One region of the Bradyrhizobium sp. USDA 4503 genome, then DNA from elsewhere that is predicted to be linked to it. Evidence: predicted binding sites of a transcription regulator. Region 1 holds the regulator's gene; the other holds the start of a gene.
What was found. The regulator LexA, encoded in region 1, represses DNA repair genes until DNA is damaged. The targets are predictions, from matches to a motif close to TGTTCNNNNTGTGTTCNG.

Region 2: uvrA (excinuclease ABC subunit UvrA) is a predicted target of LexA. The motif match lies at 3,001-3,018, and genes of this name have one in related genera.

Annotation. Positions count from the first base shown of each region.
Region 1 is NZ_JBSRXS010000001.1:1,601,855-1,606,706, reverse strand. Features, by position in the region: gene ACVMIH_RS07720 (ComEC/Rec2 family competence protein) at 1-937, shown strand, start outside; gene ACVMIH_RS07715 (hypothetical protein) at 944-1,171, opposite strand; gene ACVMIH_RS07710 (hypothetical protein) at 1,317-1,745, opposite strand; gene lexA (transcriptional repressor LexA) at 2,002-2,706, opposite strand; gene ACVMIH_RS07700 (molybdopterin molybdotransferase MoeA) at 2,950-4,161, opposite strand; gene ACVMIH_RS07695 (HAD family hydrolase) at 4,181-4,813, opposite strand.
Region 2 is NZ_JBSRXS010000001.1:1,296,182-1,301,033, reverse strand. Features, by position in the region: gene ACVMIH_RS06240 (single-stranded DNA-binding protein) at 128-622, opposite strand; gene ACVMIH_RS06235 (outer membrane protein) at 1,072-1,818, shown strand; gene ACVMIH_RS06230 (outer membrane protein) at 2,076-2,735, shown strand; gene uvrA (excinuclease ABC subunit UvrA) at 3,105-4,852, shown strand, end outside.

The sequences.
Region 1 (4,852 bases):
GATGCTGGCCTCGCTGGTGGCGGGGCTGGCGACGACGCCCTATGCCGCGTTCCATTTCCACCGCGTGACGCCCTACGGGCTGCTCGCCAACCTTGCGGCGATGCCTGTCGTGTCGGCGGTCGTGATGCCGGCCGGCCTGCTGGGGCTCGTCGCCATGCCGTTCGGCTTCGACGGCGTGTTCTGGGCGATCATGGGTCTTGGCATCGACTGGATGATCCTGGTGACGCAATGGGTCGCCGCACTCCCGGGCGCGGTCGGCCGCATGGCGGCGTTCGGCATCGGGCCGCTGATCGCAGCGAGCGCCGGCATCATCCTGCTCGGGCTGCTGCGCACGCCGCTGCGCTGGTCAGGCGCGGCGCTGTTGCTGGTGGCCTCGGTCTGGGCGCTCAAAGTGCCGCAGCCGGACGTGCTGATCTCCGGCGACGGCCGCAACGTCGCGGTGCGTGGCGGTGACGGGTGGCTGCATCTGATGCACAGCGCCAAGGATGCATTTTTGGTCAAGGAGTGGCTGGCGGCGGACGCCGACGCGCGCACCGCCACCGATGCGTCGCTCGGCGAGGGCGTCTCGTGCGATGCCGGCGGCTGCGTGACCCAGGGACCCGGCGGCGTCTTCGTCGCGCTGGCGACCCGGCCGGAGGCGCTGGCGGACGACTGCGAGCGCGCAGCCCTGATCGTGACGGCGCGGCCGGCGCCGCAGGGCTGCGCGGCATCGGTGATCGATGCCGAGCGGCTGCGCCGCCACGGCGCGCTGGTGCTGCGAAGGATCAGGGACGGCTACGCCGTCGATGCGGTCAAGCCCGGCGGGATCGACCGGCCGTGGTCGCCGGCGGTTCCCGGCGACGGCGAGAGCGAAACGACGCTGCGCGCGCCCGCCGCCGCGCCGCGGCCTGCGGTGGATGCGACGCCGGCCGAGACCGATCTGCAGGGCGATGATTAGCGAGGATTAGCCGTGGTCCGGCGAGGGGCTGCTCGGCAACTCGAACAGGCCGAGATGGTATTCGTCGGAGTCGGGGCCGGCGTCGGGCTTCTTGACGAGGGTGAAGGAAGCCTCGGGAAATTGCTCCCAGACTTTCAGGTCGTCGGCCGTTACCGTCAGCCAACCGAACCGGAACATGTAGCGGCCCGGTTCCGTGACGCGTCCAGCCTTTTGCCATGTGACCTTATCGACCACCGCGCACGTCCTCCGTGCCCGATGATGCGCCAAGGTGCCGGCCGACGCAAATCTCCTTCTGCGCCCCGGAAGCGGGAGTCCGGGGTCGCCCGAAATTGCTTAGGTCATCCGCCGCCGAACAGCTCATTCCGCGGCGACGATGCGCTCAACCCAAAAACAGGGTTGCGAATGCGGAGGGCCGCCGCTCCACAACCTTCGGCTTCTGCTCGACCGGCGGATGCAGCGCCGGCAATTGCAGCACGCTGACGCGCTGTCCCTCGACCAGCTGGGTCACCAGCACATGGCTGCCGTCGGGGAATTCGACCGCGTCATGATGCCGATCAGGCACGTCGGGCTCGACTTCGTTGAACACGCCGACGCGATAGTTCAGCGTCTTGGTCCAGATCCAGCGGCTGTCGTAGCGAACGTTCTCGGCGAAAGCGAGCTCGGTGCCCGGCAGCATGCAGACCGCGACAGTGGGATCGTTCTCCGAAGCAAAGCCGCGGGTCGACGTGCCGCGGAACGTCGTCGTGATCAGCGTCTCTCCGACAATGGCGGGGCGCGATGCCACGGCGTGCAGACTATAGTCACACATCGGATGGCTCCTCATTTCGAGGTAGCGACCCGTGCCTCTCCTTGAGGCATTAGGGCCTCTACCAGAGTGGACGATAGCGAACGAGCGTCTGCTCGTTTCTGGGCGATTGTACGACTGGTCCGAGATCGCTCCGATCACAAACACGCGACGCTGCGCGAGAGGTATCGGAGCGCATCGGGCAGGCCGTACGCTACGCTATCATGCAAGGAACGATCCGACGTGTTGCTCGTTCCCGGCCGCCGCAAGTATTTGCAGTTCAGTATTTGCGATAAAGGCCGATCAGCTTGCCCTGGATGCGGACCCGGTTCGGCGGCAGGATGCGCACTTCATAGGCGGTGTTGGCCGGCTCGAGCGCGATCGATGCGCCGCGGCGGCGGAAGCGCTTCAGGGTGGCTTCCTCCTCGTCGATCAGCGCCACCACGATGTCGCCGGTATTGGCGACGTCGTTGCGCTGGATCAGCGCCATGTCGCCGTCGAGGATGCCGGCATCGACCATCGAGTCGCCGCGCACCTCGAGCGCATAGTGCTCGCCGGCACCGAGCATGTCGGGCGGCACGCTAATGGTGTGGCTGCGGGTCTGCAGCGCCTCGATCGGCGTACCGGCGGCGATCCGGCCCATCACGGGGACCGCGACCGGACGGTTGCCGTCGTCCTCGGCAATCGGCGGCGTGCTGGCGCGCCGGCCGAGGGTGCCTTCGATGACGCTGGGCGTGAAGCCGCGGCGACCGTTGCCGCCGCCGGCCGAGAGTTCGGGCAGCTTGATGACCTCGATGGCGCGGGCGCGGTTCGGCAGGCGGCGGATGAAGCCGCGCTCCTCCAGCGCAGTGATCAGGCGGTGGATACCGGACTTCGAGCGCAGGTCGAGCGCATCCTTCATCTCGTCGAAGGAGGGCGGTACGCCGGCCTCTTTCAGACGTTCATTGATGAAACGCAGTAGTTCGTACTGTTTGCGCGTGAGCATCTCGAGTATTCCCCCGGTTGATAGCGTCGTTCGATTCCGAGACTCTTCTGGTGGGGCCTGCAGGCCGGGCCTGACCTCAGGAGCATGTGCTCAATGCACCTGCTTCCATGCAGCTTCCCGAATGTAGACACCAGTACTCGAAACAAATCATGAACGGACACTATATGTTCGATATGTGTTCCGCAACCACTTAATTTCCGGTGAACGTGTCGGGCAACGCACAATCGGCGGGGCGCGAAAACCCTATTCGGGCAGTGTCAGGATCTCGCATTCGCTGCCTTCGACGGCCGCCGCCGCGAACGGCGGGCGCACGAGAAGTGCCCGTGCCGCAGCGAGATTCCCGAGCAGCGACGAGTCCTGCTGCGTCACCGGCGTTGCGATCAGCGTGCCGTCCTCGCGCGCTTCGAGCCGTGCACGCAGATAGTCCTCGCGCTGGTCGTTGGCGGCGAGGTCGCGGCCGAGCAGGGCGCTCGCGCGGCGATGATGAATCACTTTCCGGCCGCTCAGCGCCCGAATCAACGGCACCAGGAACAGGAAGGCGCAGACATAGGACGACACCGGATTGCCCGGCAGGCCGATCACCCGCATCGCGCCGAGCCGGCCATGCATCATCGGCTTGCCGGGCCGCATCGCAATCCGCCAGAACGCCATCTCGACCCCCTCGGCTTCCAGCGACCGCTTGACGAGATCGTGGTCGCCGACCGAGGCGCCGCCTGTCGTGATGAGGACATCGGCGCCGGCCTCGCGTGCCCGGCGGATACCGGCCGTGGTCGCCTCCACCGTGTCGGCGGCAACGCCGAGGTCGACGGTCTCGGCGCCCTCGGCGCGCGCCAGCGCCCGCAGCGCGTAGCCGTTGGAATAGACGATCTGGCCGGGGCCGGGCTGCGAGCCCGGCATCACCAGCTCGTCGCCGGTCGCCAGCACCGCGACCTTCGGGCGGCGGCGCACCGCAAGTTCCGGATAGTTCATGGCGGCCGCCAGCGACAGCGCGCGGTCGGACAGGCGGCTGCCGCCGGCGAGCAGCACCTCGCCCTCACGGAAGTCGACCCCAGCCGGGCGGATGTGCCGCCCGACGCTGGCGGCCTCCGAGATCGTGATGTGGTCGCCGTCGACGGCGGTGTCTTCCTGGATGATCACAGCGTCGGCGCCATTGGGGATCACGCCGCCGGTGAAGATCCGCACCGCCTCGCCGGCGCCGACCGTCCGCTCGAACGGCCGTCCGGCGGCGACTTCGCCGATCACCTTGAGCCGGGCCTTTAGATCGGCCGCATCGGCGGCGCGCACTGCATAGCCGTCCATCGCCGACATCGGCTGCGGCGGCTGGGTGCGGAGCGCCGCGAGGTCGTGCGCAAGCGTGCGGTGGTAGGCGGCATCGAGCGCGACCATCTCCTCCGGCAGCGGTTCGGCGCCGGCGAGGACGGCGGACAGGGCATCGGCAACCGGCATCAGGGCCACGCTCAGAGCTCCTCAATTCCTAAGTTTCAATACCAAGTGCGGTCAAAGCCCTTGCCACGTCATCCGTCGATGTCACGTGGATAGCATGAAGGCCGCGCGCCCGCGCACCTTCGATATTGGCGGCTAGGTCGTCGAAAAACAGGATCTGCGACGCCGGCACGCCGATGGCTTTTACCACATGATCATAGGCCTCGGCGTCGGGTTTGCGGAAGCCGATGCTCGAGGACAGGAAGACGTTGCGGAAATGGCTGAGCAGCTCGGCGTGGGTGACCGAGAAATGCGCGACATGGGCCGGATTGGTGTTGGAGAAGGCGTAGAGCGGCATCCGCTTGGCGGCCGCCGCGAGCAGCGGGGCGATGCCCGGCATCTCGCCGGTGAAGATCGCGTTCCAGCCTTCGAGGAACTGGGCGTCCGTGATGTCGATGCCGAGCGTTTGGCGCAGCCTTTCGAAGAACGCCGTGTCGTCGATCCGGCCGATCTCGTGATGCTTGAAACTGTCGTCGACGACAAAGCGCGTGGCGAGCTCGGCAGGCACACAGCCGGCATGCTGCGCCCAGCGCGCCATCACCCTGTCAAAGTTGATGTCGAGCACGACGCGGCCGATATCGAACAGCAGCACGTCGACGGAGTTGGGAGTGAATTGCGAGGTCATTGCGTGAAACCGTGTACGAGAATTGCGGGCAGGCGGCAA
Region 2 (4,852 bases), 310 kb from region 1:
CAGAGAGTTACCGAGTTATCCTCTTATTCCACACGAGGAAATTGCTGGTGCCGATCGCAACGACCGTTCCGGGAAATGATCTTCACGGAACGGCGCCTGACGGAATCGACGGAAGCGCGACCGCTGCTCAGAACGGGATGTCGTCGTCCATGTCGCTGTTGCGGCTGCTGCCACCACCCGCGGCGACGGCGCGGCGCGGCGCCGAGCTGACCGGTCCGGCCGAACCGAAATCGCTGCCGCCATCATCGGAGAAGCTGCTGCCCCCACCGCCACGCCCGTCGAGCATGGTGAGGTTGGAGTTGAAGCCCTGCAGCACGACTTCGGTCGAGTACTTCTCGACGCCGCTCTGGTCGGTCCATTTGCGGGTCTGCAACTGCCCCTCGATGTACACCTTGGCGCCCTTCTTCAGATACTGCTCGGCGACCTTGCAGAGGCCCTCGTTGAAGATCACGACGCGGTGCCACTCGGTCTTTTCCTTGCGCTCGCCGGTGCCCTTGTCGCGCCAGGTTTCCGAGGTGGCGATGGAAAGGTTTGCGATCGGACGGCCGTCCTGCGTCCGCCGGATTTCCGGATCCTTGCCGAGGTTTCCCACCAGGATCACCTTGTTCACGCTTCCCGCCATCGCATCATCTCCACTCAAAAACCGGGCGTCCGGACATTCGGCCGCCACTCTCAACCTTCGCCACTTACGTCGCAGGCGTCGTGGATGACCCTATACGCCGGTGCCGGCTCGCCGCCTTTGCCGTCGCGCCGGTTATCCACGATATTCGAGATATAGCATCGGATCCGGCGTCGTTCCAGTTTTGTTCGCCACAACCATCCGTAGAAGTGGCCAGTGCCGTCGGAGCGGCAGTCGATCTCGGTGCAGGCCGACGCTCGGCAGCAAGATTTAGGAAAACAACAAACAAATCAGCAGCTTGCCTTATCGATACTTCTCCCGCGAGTGTTGCATTTGGGAGACTGCGTTTGCGGTTGAATCAGCGTATAGCTCCAACCATGGCGCGGGCGCTCGCGTCTGGGATCGTGCTTCGGGACCGTTTGGAAGCCGATCGGGGTGCTGGGGGATCGATAATGAAGAAGTTTTTGCTCGGTACGGTTGCTCTGATTGCGTTGGCTGCGCCTGCCGCGGCTGCCGATCTCGCTGCGCGCCCGTACACCAAGGCGCCGCCGCCCGTGGTTGCCCCGATCTATGACTGGACCGGCTTCTACATCGGCGCCAACGGCGGCTGGGGCTCGAGCCACAATTGCTGGGACCAGCTCCCGGCCGGCATCTTCCTCGCATCAGATGGTTGCCATGATGCAACCGGCGGCGTCGCCGGTGGCCAGATCGGTTATCGCTGGCAGGCTGGCGCCTGGGTGTTCGGCCTCGAAGCGCAGGGCGACTGGGCTGACCTGAAGGGCAGCAACAACAGCGCGATCTTCCCGGGCCTGTTCACCAACCAGTCCAAGATCGACGCGTTCGGCCTGTTCACCGGCCAGATCGGTTACGCCGTCAACAACGTGCTGCTCTACGCCAAGGGCGGCGCGGCGCTGACCGACAACCGCTTCAACACCTACTTCACCCCAACCGGCGTGCTGGTCGGCAGCGCCAGCGACACCCGCTGGGGCGGCACCGTCGGCGCCGGCATCGAAGTCGGCTTCGCGCCGAACTGGACCGCGGGCATCGAATACGACCACCTGTTCATGCAGGACAAGACCTATAACCTGATCGCCCCCAACGGCACGCTGAACAGCACCATCCGCGATCGGCAGGACGTCGACCTCGTTACCGTCCGCGTGAACTACAAGTGGGGTGGTCCGGTCGTCGCGCGCTATTGATCGCGCCAGGCCGATTGATCCAGACGAAAGGCCGGCCTTGCGCCGGCCTTTTGTTTGCGCGCCTGTTTGTGCGCCGGCTTTTTCGTTGCGTGTGCACGCGCACCTCACCGGGGCCGTTTTCGGTGCGTTGTGGTTTCGCGGATACACACGTTCCGGCATTTCTCTGTAGAAGCACCAGCACGTCACGCGACACTGCTGTGACGCTCTCTTCAAGATATCTGAAGGGACAACAAGAAAATGGGACTGGGACTTTGAAAATGAGGACTGTTTTGCTGGCCTCGGCCGGCATGTTTGCACTGAGCGCTTTTGCACCGGCAATGGCCGCCGACATGGCGGCACGCGCGCCTTACGTGAAGGCTCCGCCGCCGGCCGCGATCTACAACTGGACCGGCTTCTACGTCGGAGGCTTCGGCGGCTACGCCAGCGAGAACTCCGGCACCCCGAGCATGGAAGGCGGCTTCGGCGGCGGCACCATCGGCTACAACTGGCAAGCCGGCAACATCGTGTACGGCCTCGAGGTCGACGCCGCAGGCGCTGACATCGACGCATCGGTCTCCGCGCTCGGCGTCACCGCCCGCAGCAAGATCGACTCGCTCGGCACCGTGCGCGGCCGCCTCGGCTTCGCCGTCGACAAGGTGCTGTTCTATGGCACCGGCGGTTACGCCTGGGCCAACAACGAGGTCAGCGTCACCGCGCTCGGCGTGACCGCCTCGCAGAGCAACTTTCACTCCGGCTGGACCGTCGGCGCCGGCGTCGAGGCGTTCATCGCGCCGCAGTGGTCGATCAAGGGCGAATACCTGTATCGCAGCCTCGACAGCGAGAACTATTTCGGCGTGCCGTCCGGTACGCTCGAGCTGCACAGCGCCCAGTTCGGCGTCAACTATCACTTCGGCGGCCCGATCGTCGCCAAGTACTAAGCCTGAGCGAATTGCCTGACCGCCATCGGCGGTCAGATCGCACTGAAAGGCCGGCCTAGCGCCGGCCTTTTTGCGTAAGCGCGTTTTCGAGCGAAGTGAATTGAGGTTCGCGTCAAGAAAACGCGTCACAGCAGGAATCCAGAGCTCCCGTTCCGATCCCATCGAATGGGGGAAAAGGCTCTAGCGGAACCGGCGCTGCTGACGGCTGCTGCCATCAGGCAAACTATCCGTTGATGGACGCGACTCAGCACTGGAAATTGTCCACCGTTCTTCCTACGTTCCAGTCTTCACACCCCATCGGCGCAAGGTCCCGGCATCACCGGCGATGCGCGCCCAAAAGGCGCCAAGCATGCGCCCGGAACTGTCGCTATGGATGAAGTGCTCAAGGCGAAGCGCCAACAGAACGCCGGCTCCTCATCGCGCGCCATCACGATCCGTGGCGCGCGCGAACACAATCTGAAGAACATCGACGTCGAGATTCCGCGCGACAAGCTCGTGGTGTTCACCGGCCTGTCCGGCTCCGGCAAGTCGTCGCTCGCGTTCGACACCATCTATGCCGAGGGCCAGCGCCGCTACGTCGAGTCGCTGTCGGCCTATGCGCGGCAATTTTTGGAGATGATGCAGAAGCCGGATGTCGACCAGATCGACGGCCTGTCGCCGGCGATCTCGATCGAGCAGAAGACCACGTCGAAGAACCCGCGCTCCACCGTCGGCACCGTCACCGAGATCTACGACTACATGCGCCTGTTGTGGGCCCGCGTCGGCGTGCCCTATTCGCCGGCCACCGGCCTGCCGATCGAGAGCCAGATCGTCTCGCAGATGGTCGACCGCGTGCTGGCGCTGCCGGAAGGCACCCGCCTCTATCTCCTGGCGCCGGTCGTGCGCGGCCGCAAGGGCGAGTACAAGAAGGAGCTCGCCGAGTACCTCAAGAAGGGCTTTCAGCGCGTCAAGATCGACGGCACCTTCTACGAACTGTCCGAAGCGCCCGCGCTCGACAAGAAATTCCCGCACGACATCGACGTCGTGGTCGACCGCATCGTGGTGCGCCCGGACCTCGCCCAGCGCCTCGCGGAAAGCTTCGAGACCGCGCTGAAGCTCGCCGAGGGCCTCGCCGTGATCGAATACGCCGATGCGCCGGCGGCGGCCGCGCAGGACGACAAGAAAGAGGACAAGAAGAAGACCGCGAAGATCCACGACAAGAGCGGGCCCGAGCGCATCCTGTTCTCGGAAAAATTCGCCTGTCCGGTCTCCGGCTTCACGATCCCCGAGATCGAGCCGCGCCTGTTCTCGTTCAACAACCCCTATGGCGCCTGTCCGGCCTGCGGCGGCCTCGGCGTCGAGCAGCATATCGACGAGGACCTGGTCATCCCCGACAAGGAGCTGACCTTGCGCAAGGGCGCGATCGCGCCTTGGGCGAAATCGTCTTCGCCCTACTACATCCAGACCCTGACCGCGCTCGGCAAGCACTACAAGTTCACGCTCGACACCAAGTGGAAGGACCTCACCAAGAAGGTCCAGAACGCGCTGCTGCACGGCTCCGGCGACGACGAGATCAAGTTCTCCTATGAGGACGGCGTCCGCTCCTACGACACCAAGAAGCCGTTCGAGGGCGTCGTCACCAACATCGACCGCCGCTACCGCGAGACCGAGAGCGAGTGGGCGCGCGAGGAGCTCGGCAAGTATTTCTCCGACGTGCCCTGCGAGGGCTGCCGCGGCTACCGGCTGAAGCCGGAGGCGCTGTGCGTCAAGATCGGCGGCAAGCACATCGGCGAGATCTCCGAGCTCTCGGTCAAGCGCGCCGGCGAATGGTTCGAGACGGTGCCGGAGGCGCTCAACGCGCAGCAGAACGAGATCGCCGCACGCATCCTGAAGGAGATCCGTGAGCGCCTGACCTTCCTGCTCGACGTCGGCCTGAATTACCTGACGCTGTCACGCTCCTCCGGCACGCTGTCGGGTGGCGAGAGCCAGCGCATCCGCCTCGCCTCGCAGATCGGCTCGGGACTGACCGGCGTGCTCTACGTGCTGGACGAGCCGTCGATCGGCCTGCACCAGCGCGACAATGCCCGCCTGCTCGACACGCTGAAGCGGCTGCGCGACCTCGGCAACACCGTGGTCGT